Linked DNA regions of Syntrophobotulus glycolicus DSM 8271. The protein of the gene in region 2 interacts with the protein of the main gene of each other region in a pairwise test. Links are inferred from orthologs where the notes say so. Each region holds a gene or a part of one and is shown on either strand. Other genes may lie near its edges. The genes, in order: recA and SGLY_RS07520.

What was found.
Region 1: the proteins of SGLY_RS07520 (region 2) and recA interact in binary tests that used the Bacillus subtilis proteins (3 or more experiments, as listed by UniProt). The link is inferred for Syntrophobotulus glycolicus DSM 8271 from one-to-one orthologs.

What each region holds. Positions count from the first base shown.
Region 1 is NC_015172.1:2,233,456-2,240,619, reverse strand. The notes cover bases 1,245-4,223. They hold recA (recombinase RecA), read left to right. Parts: upstream 1,245-2,200; coding sequence 2,201-3,247; downstream 3,248-4,223. Other genes in these bases: rny (ribonuclease Y), read left to right, coding at 4,055-4,223; SGLY_RS17160 (regulatory protein RecX), read left to right, coding at 3,262-3,735; SGLY_RS11025 (competence/damage-inducible protein A), read left to right, coding at 1,245-2,071. Outside these bases: 30S ribosomal protein S12 methylthiotransferase RimO, read left to right, coding at 1-41; pgsA (CDP-diacylglycerol--glycerol-3-phosphate 3-phosphatidyltransferase), read left to right, coding at 35-655; more of SGLY_RS11025, read left to right, coding at 836-1,244; more of rny, read left to right, coding at 4,224-5,602; SGLY_RS11005 (hypothetical protein), read left to right, coding at 5,789-6,301; SGLY_RS11000 (TIGR00282 family metallophosphoesterase), read left to right, coding at 6,331-7,104. UniProt on the Bacillus subtilis protein: Multifunctional protein involved in homologous recombination, DNA repair and competence.
Region 2 is NC_015172.1:1,518,486-1,525,464, forward strand. What follows is about bases 1,931-4,724. They hold SGLY_RS07520 (YveK family protein), read right to left. Parts: upstream 3,809-4,724; coding sequence 3,053-3,808; downstream 1,931-3,052. Other genes in these bases: SGLY_RS07510 (CpsB/CapC family capsule biosynthesis tyrosine phosphatase), read right to left, coding at 1,931-2,275; SGLY_RS07515 (CpsD/CapB family tyrosine-protein kinase), read right to left, coding at 2,334-3,056; SGLY_RS18135 (hypothetical protein), read left to right, coding at 3,921-4,064; galE (UDP-glucose 4-epimerase GalE), read right to left, coding at 4,094-4,724. In the rest of the region: SGLY_RS07505 (bifunctional diguanylate cyclase/phosphohydrolase), read left to right, coding at 1-1,559; more of SGLY_RS07510, read right to left, coding at 1,556-1,930; more of galE, read right to left, coding at 4,725-5,119; SGLY_RS07530 (Coenzyme F420 hydrogenase/dehydrogenase, beta subunit C-terminal domain), read right to left, coding at 5,169-6,326; SGLY_RS07535 (lipopolysaccharide biosynthesis protein), read right to left, coding at 6,304-6,979. UniProt on the Bacillus subtilis protein: Required for YwqD kinase activity. May bring YwqD and its substrates into contact. Probably involved in the regulation of capsular polysaccharide biosynthesis.

The DNA.
Region 1 (7,164 bases), 720 kb from region 2 along the record:
ACGCAGATATTTACGATTTGGAAGGAGAAGCAAGATGCTAAATCTTCCGAACATCCTGACATTAGTCAGAATCGTTATGGTTCCGGTTTTTATGGTCATCCTTCTGTTGAAATTGCCGGGAGGCAAGACGTATTTTGCCTATCAGAATTTCGTGGCGGCGGCGATTTTTATCATTGCGGCAGCTACCGACGGTCTGGATGGGTTTATTGCCAGAAAACTTCATCAGGTGACCAATTTGGGGAAATTTTTGGATCCCCTGGCAGATAAATTGCTGGTTTCTGCCGCATTGATATCGCTTGTACAGATGCATAAAATTTACGCCTGGATTGTCTGGGTCATTCTGGCCAGGGAATTTGCAGTCACAGGTTTACGGGCCATAGCGGCTGCCGATGGGGTAGTCATCAGTGCCAGCAAGCTTGGGAAGATCAAAACTGTTTCCCAGGTAATCGCCATAAGTATAATGCTGTTAAATGACTGGCCTTTCTCCTACCTGGGGATTTATCCGGGAAAGCCTTTAATTTATCTGGCTTTGGTGTTGACCATAATTTCCGGGGTGGATTATATTGTTAAAGCACGTAAGTTATTAAGCAAAAAAGATATCGGGAAGGTCAGAAAAACAATCAGGGCATCAAGGATCATCCGGAAAAAGAAATAAGAACGATTTATCGGAGTAAGGAAAGCAAGAATTACCGCAAAAGGAGTATTCTTGCTTATTTATTTTGACGGAATGAAGCGCCGATTCGACAAAAAAATCATCCGACAAAGAAAAAACGGAATGATCAAAGAAGGATAGGGTATAATGACAAATACATCAAACCTGTAGGAGGATATGTCAATGAAAGCAGAGATCATCTCGACAGGAACGGAGCTTCTTCTGGGAAAAACGTTGAATACCAGTGCAAATTACATCACCGGGCAGCTTTCAGGTCTGGGCATTGAAGTCGATTACCATACGACAGTAGGAGATAATAAGGAGAGACTGCAAGAAGCATTAAAACAGGCCATACATCGGTCTCAGCTGGTCTTTCTCACCGGCGGAACGGGCCCTACGGCCGATGATATGACAAAGGACCTGGTTGCGGAAGTCCTGGAACTGAAAATGGTTTTTAACCAGGAAACAATGGAAAAGATAAAGGACTTTTATTATGCGGAAAAGAAAACCCCTCCAGGGTCGGACAAACAGGCCTGTTTTCCCGAAGGTTCTCAAATCGTGCCCAATTCGGTAGGGACGGCGCCGGGGGCGATTATCGAAAAAGAAAACCACACCGTCGTTATTTTACCCGGGCCTCCGGGTGAATTGCAGCCAATGTTTGAGCAGCATATTTTACCGGTTTTGCGGCATAAACTTGAGAACCATTGTGAGCGATTGTATACCAGGATTTTAAAAGTCTTCGGCCTGCAGGAAGCGGAATTGGAAAAGGAGCTTCAGGGACTGCTGGGACAAAAAAATCCTTTTATCACATTGATCGACGGCCATACCTTTATGGACCTTCGTTTAACGATCAGGTCAAACGATCAATCGGAAGCCTGCAGGCTTCTGGATTCAGAAGAAGCAGAAATCAGGAAAAGGCTTGGCAGCAGGATATTTGCTGTGGATAACCAGACCCACGCATCTGTGACCGGAGATTTGCTGCGGCAAAATAAACTTACCGTTTCAACAGCGGAATCCTGCAGCGGGGGACTGCTGGGAGGGGCAATAACCAATGAAGCAGGCAGCTCCGATTATTACCTTGGAGGGGTGATTACTTACGCTAACGAGGCCAAAGAAAAGCTTATCGGGGTTCAGGCCGAAAGCCTTCGAAAATATGGGGCGGTCAGTGAGACTGTGGCGAAAGAAATGGCCGAAGGGGTAAAAAGAGCTCTGGGATCTGATTTGGCGCTGGCAACAACCGGCATTGCCGGGCCGGGCGGCGGAAATGATGAAAAGCCGGTGGGCCTGGTGTATATTGCTTTGGCGACTTCTGAACATACTGAAGTAAAAAGGTGTCTGTTTAACGGGGACAGAAAATCCATCAGAAACATGACGGTTGAAACAGCAATCAATATGCTGAGGTTGTATTTGCTCGAATAAGGAAAAATAAGAAAAGATTTTCTCTAATCAGAAAAAACCGTTTGACAAAAAGTTTGAAGAATTATTATAATAAAATAAATCGAACATATGTTTTGTTTCTTGGAGAGAATTAGAGGAGGATACAGAGAAATGTCAGGTACAGATAAACTCAAAGCCTTGGATATCGCTTTAGGACAAATAGAGAAGCAGTTTGGCAAAGGAGCAGTCATGCGTCTTGGCGAGGCTTCAACAAAAATGGCGATTGAAGTCATTTCTACCGGGGCCTTGGCTCTGGATGTGGCACTGGGAGCCGGAGGAGTGCCCCGAGGAAGGGTAGTGGAAATCTATGGACCGGAATCCTCAGGAAAAACTACAGTGGCTTTGCATGTGATAGCTGAAGCGCAAAAGGCGGGCGGAGTTGCGGCCTTTATTGATGCGGAGCATGCTCTTGATCCCGAGTATGCCAAAGCACTTGGTGTGAACACGGATGAGCTGCTGATATCACAGCCCGATACGGGTGAGCAGGCTTTGGAAATCTGTGAAGCTCTGGTTCGAAGCGGAGCAATTGATGTTGTAGTGATTGATTCGGTGGCGGCGCTTGTGCCGAGGGCGGAAATCGAAGGGGAAATGGGAGATTCTCATGTTGGCTTGCATGCCAGACTGATGTCTCAGGCCCTGAGAAAGTTAACGGGAGCAATCAGCAAAAGCCGGACCTGTGTAGTGTTTATTAATCAAATACGGGAAAAAGTCGGGATCATGTTTGGCAACCCGGAGACAACCACAGGAGGCCGGGCTTTGAAGTTTTATGCTTCCGTAAGGCTTGAAGTGAAAAAACAGGATGTGATTAAGCAGGGACAGGATGTGATCGGAAACAGAACCAGAGTAAAAGTAGTCAAGAATAAAATTGCCCCTCCTTTTAATCATGCGGACTTTGATATCATATACGGGGAAGGTATCTCGCGGGAAGGCAGTCTGGTAGATTTGGGAGCGGAAACAACGATAGTAACAAAATCGGGGGCCTGGTATTCCTATCAGGGGGAGAGGCTTGGGCAAGGAAGAGAAAGCGCCAAGGAATATTTACGCGATCATCCTGAGGTCAGGCAGGAAATAGAAGCAAAGATACGCGAGAAGCTATTGGTTAATAAAGGCAAGAGTCCTGCAAGCAGTGAAGCTGATCCGGAAAGCAGCGAAGAGTAGCGAAAGGAGCATTGATGAAGAGCGCTCTAAGCGAAGCCTTGAAAATCATTTCCCGCCGTATGGTCACATCAGATCAGCTTGAGACCAGGCTGAGCGGGAAAAATTATCAAAAGCAGGAAATCAAAGAAACGATAGAGAAGCTGAAAGCTTGGAATTATCTTGATGACAGGCAATATGCCGAGGCCTTTTGCAGAGCAAAAGCCGGAAAGTATTCGCGGGCTCGCATAAGACAGGAACTGGTCGTCTCAGGGATAGGAGAAGGAATAATTTCTGAAGTGCTTGAGAGGCTTTATCCGGAAGAGGCTGAATATGCTTATCTCAAGAGCATTCTTTCTAAATACATGGAAGAAGAAAAAAATAAAATGGCAAGAAGAGAAGCCAAAAAACAAGCCGAGAATATCTGCCAAAAAGTTGGACAAAGATTATACCGAAAAGGGTATCCTTATCGTTCTATTCAAAGAGCGCTTGAAGAATCAAATCATATTTAAAGAAAAAAGAGAAACAAATTAATTCGTAAGAATAGAAAAAACATTTTTGTGGCATTCCTTCAAGGAATGCCGCTTGACATTGCAGTTACATTTCATTAAACTAAAATTTGTAGACTTTGTCTCTTGAATTAATAACCTTAACGGTTTCTCTTATATATTTTTTTCTTGAACATGGAGTGCGTGACAAGTAAAGATATTTAAATATACAAAGGGAAAAGTATATCCTTGTTGGGTTAGAATGAAAGAGGCTGGTCATACCAGTTTTTTTTAGTGTTAATAAAAATTTATTTATTCATTTATTACTAAGGAGGTGAAAAATGTGGGATCATCAGCAATATTTGGCGTATTAGGCATATTAGCTGGGTTGCTGGTTGGTGCTGTTGCTGGTTGGCTTGTTCGCAGAAACGTTGCTGAAAAGGCGATTGGCTCTGCTGAAATAGAGGCAAAAAAGGTCCTGCAAAATGCGGAGGCCAATGCCGAAGCGAAAAAGAGAGAATCTGTTGTAGCTGCAAAAGAAGAAGTAATGCAGATCCGGAATGAGGTTGAAAAAGAAACCCGGGAACGCCGGAGTGAGTTACAGAGAATGGAAAGGCGTTATCTGCAAAAAGAAGAGACCCTGGAGAGAAAAATTGAGGCGATTGAAAGAAGAGAAGATCATTTAATTAAAAAAGAAGCAGAAGCCGAAGAACATAAAAATGAACTGAAAGAACTTGTCAATAAACAGATGGCGGAACTGGAAAGATTATCAGGACTCACACCGGAAGAGGCAAAACAGATTCTGTTAAAAAGTGTTGAGGATGAGGTCCGCTATGAATCCGCCATAATGATTAAGGAAATTGAGGGCAGGGCAAAAGAAGAGGCGGAGAAAAAGGCAAAAGACATTATTTCTCTCGCTATTCACAGATGTGCGGCCGATCATGTGGCAGAAAGTACAGTATCGGTTGTCGCCTTACCCAATGACGAAATGAAGGGCAGAATTATTGGACGTGAGGGCAGAAATATCAGAGCATTGGAAACCCTTACAGGAATAGACCTGATCATTGATGATACTCCTGAAGCCGTGATTCTGTCCGGATTTGATCCAATAAGAAGAGAAGTGGCCAGATTGGCCTTGGAGAAGTTGATTGTCGACGGTCGGATTCATCCGGCCAGAATTGAAGAAATGGTTGAAAAATCGCAAAAAGAAGTTGAACAGAAGATTCGTGAGGAAGGTGAACAAGCCACCTTTGAAACAGCTGTACATGGAATTCATCCCGAAGTGATTAAATTGCTCGGTCGTTTGAAATTCAGGACAAGTTATGGGCAGAATGTGCTCAAACATTCTATCGAGGTATCACACCTTGCGGGACTGATGGCCGCGGAATTAGGTGTTGATGTTCAGATTGCCAAACGCGCGGGGCTGCTGCATGACATCGGTAAAGCTGTTGATCATGATACAGAAGGAACTCATGTTGAAATCGGCGTAGATATTACCAAGAAATATAAAGAATCCTGGGATGTGATTCACGCAATCGAAGCTCATCATGGCGATACAGAGCCCAAGACAATCGTCGCAGTATTGGTTGCGGCCGCCGATGCGGTTTCTGCCGCACGTCCGGGGGCCAGACGCGAGACACTGGAAACATACATTAAACGTCTTCAAAAACTGGAAGAAATTGCAGAGAACTTTGAAGGTGTCGAAAAATCTTATGCCATCCAAGCCGGAAGAGAGATCAGAATTATTGTGAATCCGGAGAAGATTGATGATGTATTGGCACCGAGAATGGCTCGCGATATTTCTAAAAAAGTCGAGGAAGAGCTTGATTATCCCGGACAGATCAAAGTGGTGGTTATTCGGGAAACCAGAGCTGTTGATTACGCAAAGTAATTCCTGATCTAATTTTTGATTTGTATGATCATTGCTCCAGCACAAGGCGGGTGTCTGAAAAGATTACCTGCTTTGTTCAATGATTCGGGTTATATTACCAATCAATCCGAGAAGGACATCTCATGATATTTGCAGAATAATCAAGGATATATTTTATATTCAGAAAGAGAATAGGAAGGAAATAAGATGTCTGTTCATGATCCAGTCAATATGAGTAGCAGTTATAGCAATTATTCCGCCAACTTGTTGGTTTCCGCTTTGCTGAGATATCCGGAAATAGGCACGATGAGTTGTGTGCGGGAAAACCAGGCTTTGGTCATAAAATTCATCGTTACGGATGATCATAACTATGAAAGCTTAGAGAAAAAGCTTAGGCAGGCGTTGGAGATCTATCATAAAATCGAAGGAAGAAAAATGAGTCTTTTTGAGATGAATATTCAGGGATCTGATCCAAGTATCCTGGTGATTAAAAGAGATATTGCCAGCATGTCTCAGACTGAAATGAATCTTCTGGTAGAGATGATCAAAATGGAATGCGGAAAAAATTTAGTTCAGGAAGAAAGCAACCTGCCGGAAGATGATATCATTTTTCAGGACGAGGTGATTAATCATATGCTGGCTGTGCTTCGTTCTAATGGTACTGAAAAAAGCTTTACGGCAGTACGTGAAGAGGGAAAAGTACTTGTATTTAATGGATAATGATTCTGTTCGATTGGGTGGTGAAACGGGTGAATGTTTTATTTATTGGTGATATTGTTGGAAAACCAGGAAGAGAGGCAATCAGGAAATACCTGCCTGAACTTCGGGATGAGTACAAACTGGACTGTGTCATTGCCAATGCGGAGAATGCTTCCGGCGGCAGGGGTCTGACGAAGGATGTGGCCCGGGAGATCTACCAGCATGGAGTAGATGTGATTACGATGGGTAACCACGTATGGGATCAACGAGAAATTATACATTTTATTGATGAGGACAATAAACTTGTCCGTCCCGCCAATTATCCCAGAGGGGTACCGGGAAAGGGTTTTTTGGTGTGTTCTAAAAATAAGATTAAAATTGGGGTCATTAATCTTGCCGGGCGGGTTTTTATGACCCCGCTGGAAAATCCATTTACCATGATCATTTCTTTAGTCAATAAAATCAGGGAAGAAACCCCGATTATTTTAGTTGACTTTCATGCAGAAGCCACATCGGAAAAAGTCGCCATGGGATGGTTCCTTGATGGAAAAGTCAGTGCGGTATTGGGAACACATACGCATATCCAGACAGCCGATGCCAGAATATTGGACAATGGAACAGGCTATATCACGGATGCGGGGATGACCGGCCCGCGGAATTCGGTTTTAGGAGTCAAAAAAGAAATCATAATCAATAATTTTCTAACTCAAATGCCGGCCAGATTTGATGTGGCAGACGGAGCTGTCCAAATCAATGGCGTCTTTTTAGAAATTGATTCTCAAACAGGTAAAGCGAAAAAGATACTCCCTCTTCAAAGATATTAAAAAACTAATTAATAGAATTAATTGAAAAAAATTCAAAAAACTCTTATTGGATAAAAAGGA
Region 2 (6,979 bases):
GGTTTATTGGCTGGGCCGTCATTGCCTTGAATTATAGTCTGGATGCTTTTTTCCCTGACTTGCTGAGACAAAACCGCCTGATTTTAGGTCTTAGTCTGAGCTCGTATTTCTGGGCAAATCTTTTGATCTCCTGGGGCACGTTTATCTTCCTGAAAATCAAAGCCGGAATGTCGCTGCTGCTCACTGCGGGAATGGTTTGGCTGTTCTTTTTTATCTTTCTTTTCGCAAACCGGAGCGGGTCTGCTTTGCAGATGATTCAATATACCTGTTTTGCGGTGTATGTCCTATCCTCCTGGGTGGGCATAGCCATGATCAGATCCGCCGGCAGGTACGGAAATCTCGCTCTGTTTTTAGGGCTGTTAAACATCGCCTGGGTGAGCAATACGGTTTTTTCTTCCTGCATTTTAAAAATACCCCAGATGGCCCCCTATATTGTTTCCCAAATCATCTTAATTTTGAACGCCATCGGACTGATTCAGCTTTTTTTAAAAGAACAAAAGGATGAGATTAAGCAGGGGCTGGACCACATCACTTACCTTACTTCCTATGATGAGCTAACAGGATTGCATAATAAGGCTTATTTCGATAAGAAAATACTGGAGATGGGCAAAAACAATGACTGCCTGCCCATTTCTCTGCTTGTTGGCGATATGAACGGGTTGAAATTCGTCAATGATGTGCTTGGTCATCAAGAAGGAGATAACTGGCTGAAAAGGATGGCCCTCATTATCCGGCAATCCTGCCGGAAAAATGATATTACGGCAAGATGGGGCGGTGATGAGTTCGCGATGATCCTGCCGAACACGGATAAAGAGACGGCTTTTCATATCGGACAACGGATCAGGACAGCGTGCAAAAGCAATCAGGAGACCGATATTCTGCTGAGTATATCCCTGGGTGTGGCGACCAAGACCGACAGGGAAACAGATTTACTGGAAGTGTTAAAACAAGCTGAAGAATTCATGTATGAAATGAAACTGATCGAAGGGAAGAAGGCCAAGTGGGCCATTGCGGAAATCCTGGGTAAACTGTTGCAGAAAAAAGATTATGAAACCAAAGGACATCTTGAAAGAATGGAGTCGCTTGCCAAAGAGTTCGCCCAAACTCTGAATTTTTCCAGGGAAAACCTGAATCAGCTTTTGCAGGCCGCAAAGCTACATGACATCGGTAAAATCGCTATTCCCGGGGATATTGTTCTAAAAAAATCCCAACTCAATGAAGCAGAATGGTCCGCGATAAAAAGACATGTCGAAATCGGTTATCGAATTGCTCACGCCTCCGGAGAATTTGCCCATCTGGCCGATATTATTTTATATCACCATGAATGGTGGAACGGCCAGGGTTATCCCCAGGGACTGAAGGAAGAAGAGATTCCTTTTTTGGCCCGGATCATATCCATTTTGGACGCCTTTGATGTCATGACCAACCGGCAGCCTTATAAACCGGCCAAAACGGTAAATGAGGCTTTGGATGAGCTCTGTCTCAAAGCGGGAACCCAGTTTGACCCTGTTTTAGTCCCGATCTTTGTGCAGATGATGACCGCAAAGGGACTTGGTTAAAACGGGCCCTGTGATTTCCGGCTGTTAAGAATTGCTCTGCCGAGCGCTTCCAGTTCGTTTATTCTGGACTCTCCGAGCATGTCGCGTATATATTGATAACCTTTATCCATGTTTGGTTTACGGGTAGTCATATTGTGGGAATCTGATCCTAACAGGCTGGCGCAGTTTTGCGTTAAGTATGTTAAGGCCGTTTTTCGCGTCCGCCTGGAAATCAAGAAATCAGCGTTTAGCTGCATAAGCACTCCATTGCGCAATAATACTGGGAAGGCCTTGACATTTTCTGTTGCGATATACCGCTCCATATGGGCGATAATCGGATTGATTCTCCTGCTTAAGGCAAGATTGCAGACTTCCGTGAGTATACGGCCAGACCATGTTTCAAAGGGCATTTCCAGTAAGAGGTGCCTTGTTCCGGCAATGCAGAGACGTTCAATCTCTCTATTGACGCTGATTCCGGAGAAATAGGCTGTTTCTGCTCCCAGGATGATTTGAGGGAGTCCGGATTCATTGTGGCAGGCCTTTTCCAGCAGCTCATGAGCATAACGTCTCCTGAGCAAAAAGCTGTGAACCGTCTCCTTACACAGATAAAAGTGCGGGGTGGCGATTATGGTGTCGACACCCTGTCCGGCAGATAACCGGAGCATCTGCAGAGATTCCTCTGTATCCCGGCTTCCGTCATCCATGCAGGGTAAGATGTGTGAATGATAATCGATCATATGTCAGCGCTCCTAAAAACCAATGATCGGATCTTTTACTGGCTGGCAGCCCGATCTTCTATCTGTAATATTTAGAATAACGGCTGGAGGTGCTCTTTGTTTTGATGCCATTGAGCAGAAAACCTAAAATGTTCCCGCCGACAAAGGTCAAATGATTGACAGCATTGATTACACTCCCTTTTTCAGATAAGCCTGCTCTGACAACAAAAAGAATTCCGGTCAGCCATTTGGATAAAATGACAGCATCGGTAACCAAATTGATGGGCGGGCTGTCTAAGAAAATATAGTCATATTTTTTTGCCAATTGCTCCAACAATAATCGCATCTGATCGGAAGCCAGCAGTTCTGAGGGGTTGGGGGGGATGTCTCCCGATAAAATCACATCGGCCGTTGAGTTACTCATAGTATGGATGACCTCGTCCGGTGAGCTGAGACTCACCAGCACGTTACTGAGTCCTGGTGATGCCGGCATACTGAGCAGGCTGGATATCCGGGGCCGTCGTAGATCACAATCGATGATGAGTACCCGTGCTTTTGTTTCCGCAAAGGCAAGAGCGAGATTAATACAGGTGATGCTTTTTCCCTCCTCAGCCTCTGCGCTGGTAATCCCGATGATTTTGCATTGGCCGGACGGAAGACAGAAGGTGATGTTTGTCCGCAATGCTTTATATTCTTCTATGGTGGAAAAGGCAGAGTCGGAGTTCAGAATATTCAGCTTGTCGCGGACAATGTCTGGTGTTTTGTTCCGACCTTTATTCAGCAGACGTTTGATTCCTCTCATATCTGCACTCCTTCCTGATGAGACAATTCATAGTTGTAGCTGGCGTAGCCGTGTTTTGAGACATGCTCAAAGTCTGTGATAGAGCCTAATACGGGGAGCTTGAACATCCTTTCTAAATCCGATTCTGTCTCAATACGTCTATCCAGCAGCTCGGTGAGAAGAATCCCGGAGATGGACAAGACAAGTCCAAGCATCAGGCCGATCAGTGTATGGAGGGCCAGGGAAGGCGACGCTTTTTCTGTGGGAGCTTTGGCCATATCCACGACTTTCACGGAACTGCCTTGAACAATTTCCCCAATATAATTCGGGACAATGCCTGCAATTGTATTGGCGATCTGCGCCGCCTCGTCAGGATTGGCCGCTGTTACGGATACGGCAAAAACTTCGGTATCATAGATGGTATTTGTGCTGACCATTTCCCTGATTTTCTTGGTCTGTTCATTGGAAGGCGGCAATCCAAGCGTAGTGATCACTTTTTCCAATACGGTATCGCTTTGAATGATCGTCATATAGGTTTTAATCAGAGACTGAGATGCCTTCATATCGCTGTCTGTGATTTGAACGGCAAGCTCAGTGGAATTGTTCACATATAATTTAATACTTGCCGTATACAAAGGCGTCATAAAATAGTAAGTAATCCCTAATGCTATGGCTCCGGATAAGCCTGTGCCCAAGATAATAATCCAGGCCTTTTTCCACAGAACATTCAATGTTTTCCATAGATCAAACTCTCTATATAGTTGTGTCGGCATAGATAGAATCCTCCTATTGGGGTTTTCTGCTTCAGATGAAGAAATATTGTGTTTTCATAAGCCAGGATGTACAATATGCTCATAAATCCAAAATTTGTAAAAGGAGTCTGGTATGGTTTATATTTTTGCTTTGATCAGCATTGCCGTGGTTGTCGTTTGTTATTGCTGCCTGGCTATCTCAACTCGTCACGACAGGGAGGAGGATCGGGAACAGGCGGAAAGATTATGGGAATGGAAATGTACGCATAAGAAATAATTCAGTACAATCCCGGAACATTTTTGGGATCAAGAGCATGCGTCATGATATCCATTGGGATTTCCGAGCTGCCAGCGCCAGGAATCCAAGCACATATCTGCAAGGCTGCGGGTTGTTTTCCACTTTAATTCCCGTTCAGCCTTACCGGCATCTGCATAGCAGACGGCAATATCTCCGGGACGCCTGCTTACAACCTGGCAAGGAATAGGAACGCCTGAGACCTGTTCAAAGCATCGGACAACTTCCAAAACACTGTATCCCTTTCCGGTTCCCAGATTGTAAATTTCCAGGCCCGGGTTTTGCCGGACGGCTTCCAGGGCTTTTACATGTCCTACAGCCAGATCCGAAACATGGATATAATCACGTATCCCTGTTCCATCTCTGGTATGATAATCATTCCCGTAAATCAGCAGTTTTTCCAGCCTTCTGACAGCTACTTGAGCGATATAGGGCACCAGATTTCCGGGAATACCCACCGGACTTTCCCCGATCAGGCCGCTGATATGGGCGCCGATCGGGTTGAAATAGCGGAGCAGGATGACGTTCCATTCAGGATCTGCTTTTTGGATATCGGCCAGGATCTCCTCCTGCATGGATTTGGTTCGCCCGTAAGGGTTGACAATTTTGCCTTTTGGGCAGTCTTCCGTGATGGGAACAAAGGCCGGCTTTCCATATACTGTTGCCGAAGAAGAAAAAATCATGTTTTTTGTGCGGTACTTTCTCATCACATCGATCAGTGCCAATGTCCCGTTTATATTGTTGTCGTAATATTCCCAGGGAGCTGTGACAGATTGGCCTACTGCTTTGAATCCCGCAAAATGAATGCAGCATTCAAATTTTTCTTTACGAAATATCTCTTCCATGGCTGATCTGTCCCGGATATCCGCCTTGTAGAAGGGGACGCGTTTCCCTGTGATTTTTTCCACACGCCGGAGGGCTTCCGGAAAGGAATTTGAAAAATTATCCACAACCACCACAGAATAGCCTGCGTTTTGGAGCTCGACCACAGTGTGGCTTCCAATATATCCTGCTCCGCCTGTTATTAATATTGACATATTTTCCATCCTCTTTATCTTTTCTGGTCACCTCTGAAGGGGGCTTTGCTCAATACTGCATGATTCGTTTTAGAGCAAACTTGCTTTTGCATTTGATGCGGTAAAAGCGGCCAAAATATTTCCGGCACGCATAGTGAAAGCCGTTCCGGGTATAATTGTTCCAAAACACAAAGCGCAGAGACGGTTCCGGGCAGGGCGATTCCAGCCGGGGCTGCATAATTTCGGCGATGGCGGATTCGTACAATTGCAACGAGGGAGAAACGGCTGCCAACAGACTTGCACCTTTGTCTGTGTTTGTCAGCACGGTAGATATCCCGTTGGGAAGATCAAGCTGTTGTGCGGACAGATCAACATGTCCGCAATCGGCGATTGTGATATCGGAAACGCGGGGGAGGCAGGCATACGGGCAGCTGTAACAAGACGGCCTCATGATGATTCCGGCGTAGAACAATGGATTATATTGATTCCAGGTTTGGTCTAAAGAAACCGACAATCCTTTTTCCAGGTGACAAAGCTCATTTGAAGAAAGATAACCGCTTGTTTTTGGCCGGAACTGATAATTTGTAATGATGGAATGATATCTTTTTTCCAGATCTCTGATAAAATCCGCCCAGATTACCGGACTGGACACGCCGTGACAGACCAGGTCGCAGAAAATTACACTTGAAAGGGAAAGGCTTGTCTTCGTCAATCTGTTTTTTACAGCCGCATTCTGGCAGGGTGTTCCGGTAAAAAGCACGAGCTTTCCCACGGACAGATCATCTCTTATCTGTTCATAGATGCCGGCCATATTGCTTTGTACATACTTGGAACCTTTGAAAAAATCCCGCTGGGCGGCTGTCAATGCCCTTTGATGTTCAACGGTCATCCTCTTGCCAAAGCCTGCGCCGTAGACGGCTCCGCCGAATCTTAAAATGTGATCGGAGAGTGCTGTAAATACCCCGCCCGATGTACTTGTCAGACAAACCTCAGAGCTGATATGTCGGGCAATATACGCTTTGGGTTTTCTTGCCCCTTTCGGGGCGATCGGCTGAATAAACGGGCAAACGTGCGCACAATCCTGACAATTGACGCATTTGGACGAGTCGATGCTGGGATATAAAAAGCCCTCCTCGTCAGCCTTCATTTCAATAGCCGCCCCGGAGCAGACATCCTTGCAGGCCCCGCAGCCACAGCAGTGTGCTTTATTTTGAAGAAATACTGCCATATGTCGTTCCCTCTTTCTTAAAAAAAGATTGGATCCGCTTGAAAAGATATTTTAATTGCCTTGGTTCAAAAACCAGCACGTTCAGGAAAGCGAGAATAAGGGCATGGATGCCGACAAGAAGTGCCCGCATGATCCATTGGATGATGTTATCGGCAGACCAGGGAAACAGCAGGTAAGGAAGTACGGTGATCGCACATACGATGAAGGCGCGTAGTATTCTCCCGCAGGATTCTTGCAAGGGGAGAGCGGTAATGTGTTTTGTGACAAAAAGTAAAAGCGCCCATGTGCGATAAAGATCGGAAAGGATTGAGGCGGCGACAATTCCATGTAAGCCGAAGGGAAAGGCGAGAATGATTCCGCCTCCTGTGATAATCAGAGCGGCGGCAGTGCTTTGTGTTCTGGTTTCTTTGTATTTCCCCGCCGCAATGACCAATACGCTCTGAGGGGCTTTCATACAATAGCAAAAACCGCTGAGGACAAACAAGAAAGCAATTGAAGGGATTTCATATGTCACATCCGTAATATTTCTGGTATACAACCTGATAAATGGCAGGATCATGACCAGCGTTACGGAATAAGCCGCACTCAGCAGAAAATAATAGATCACTTCAAATTCCCTGATCAAAGAGTTCAGTTTGTCTGTCTCTTTTCGG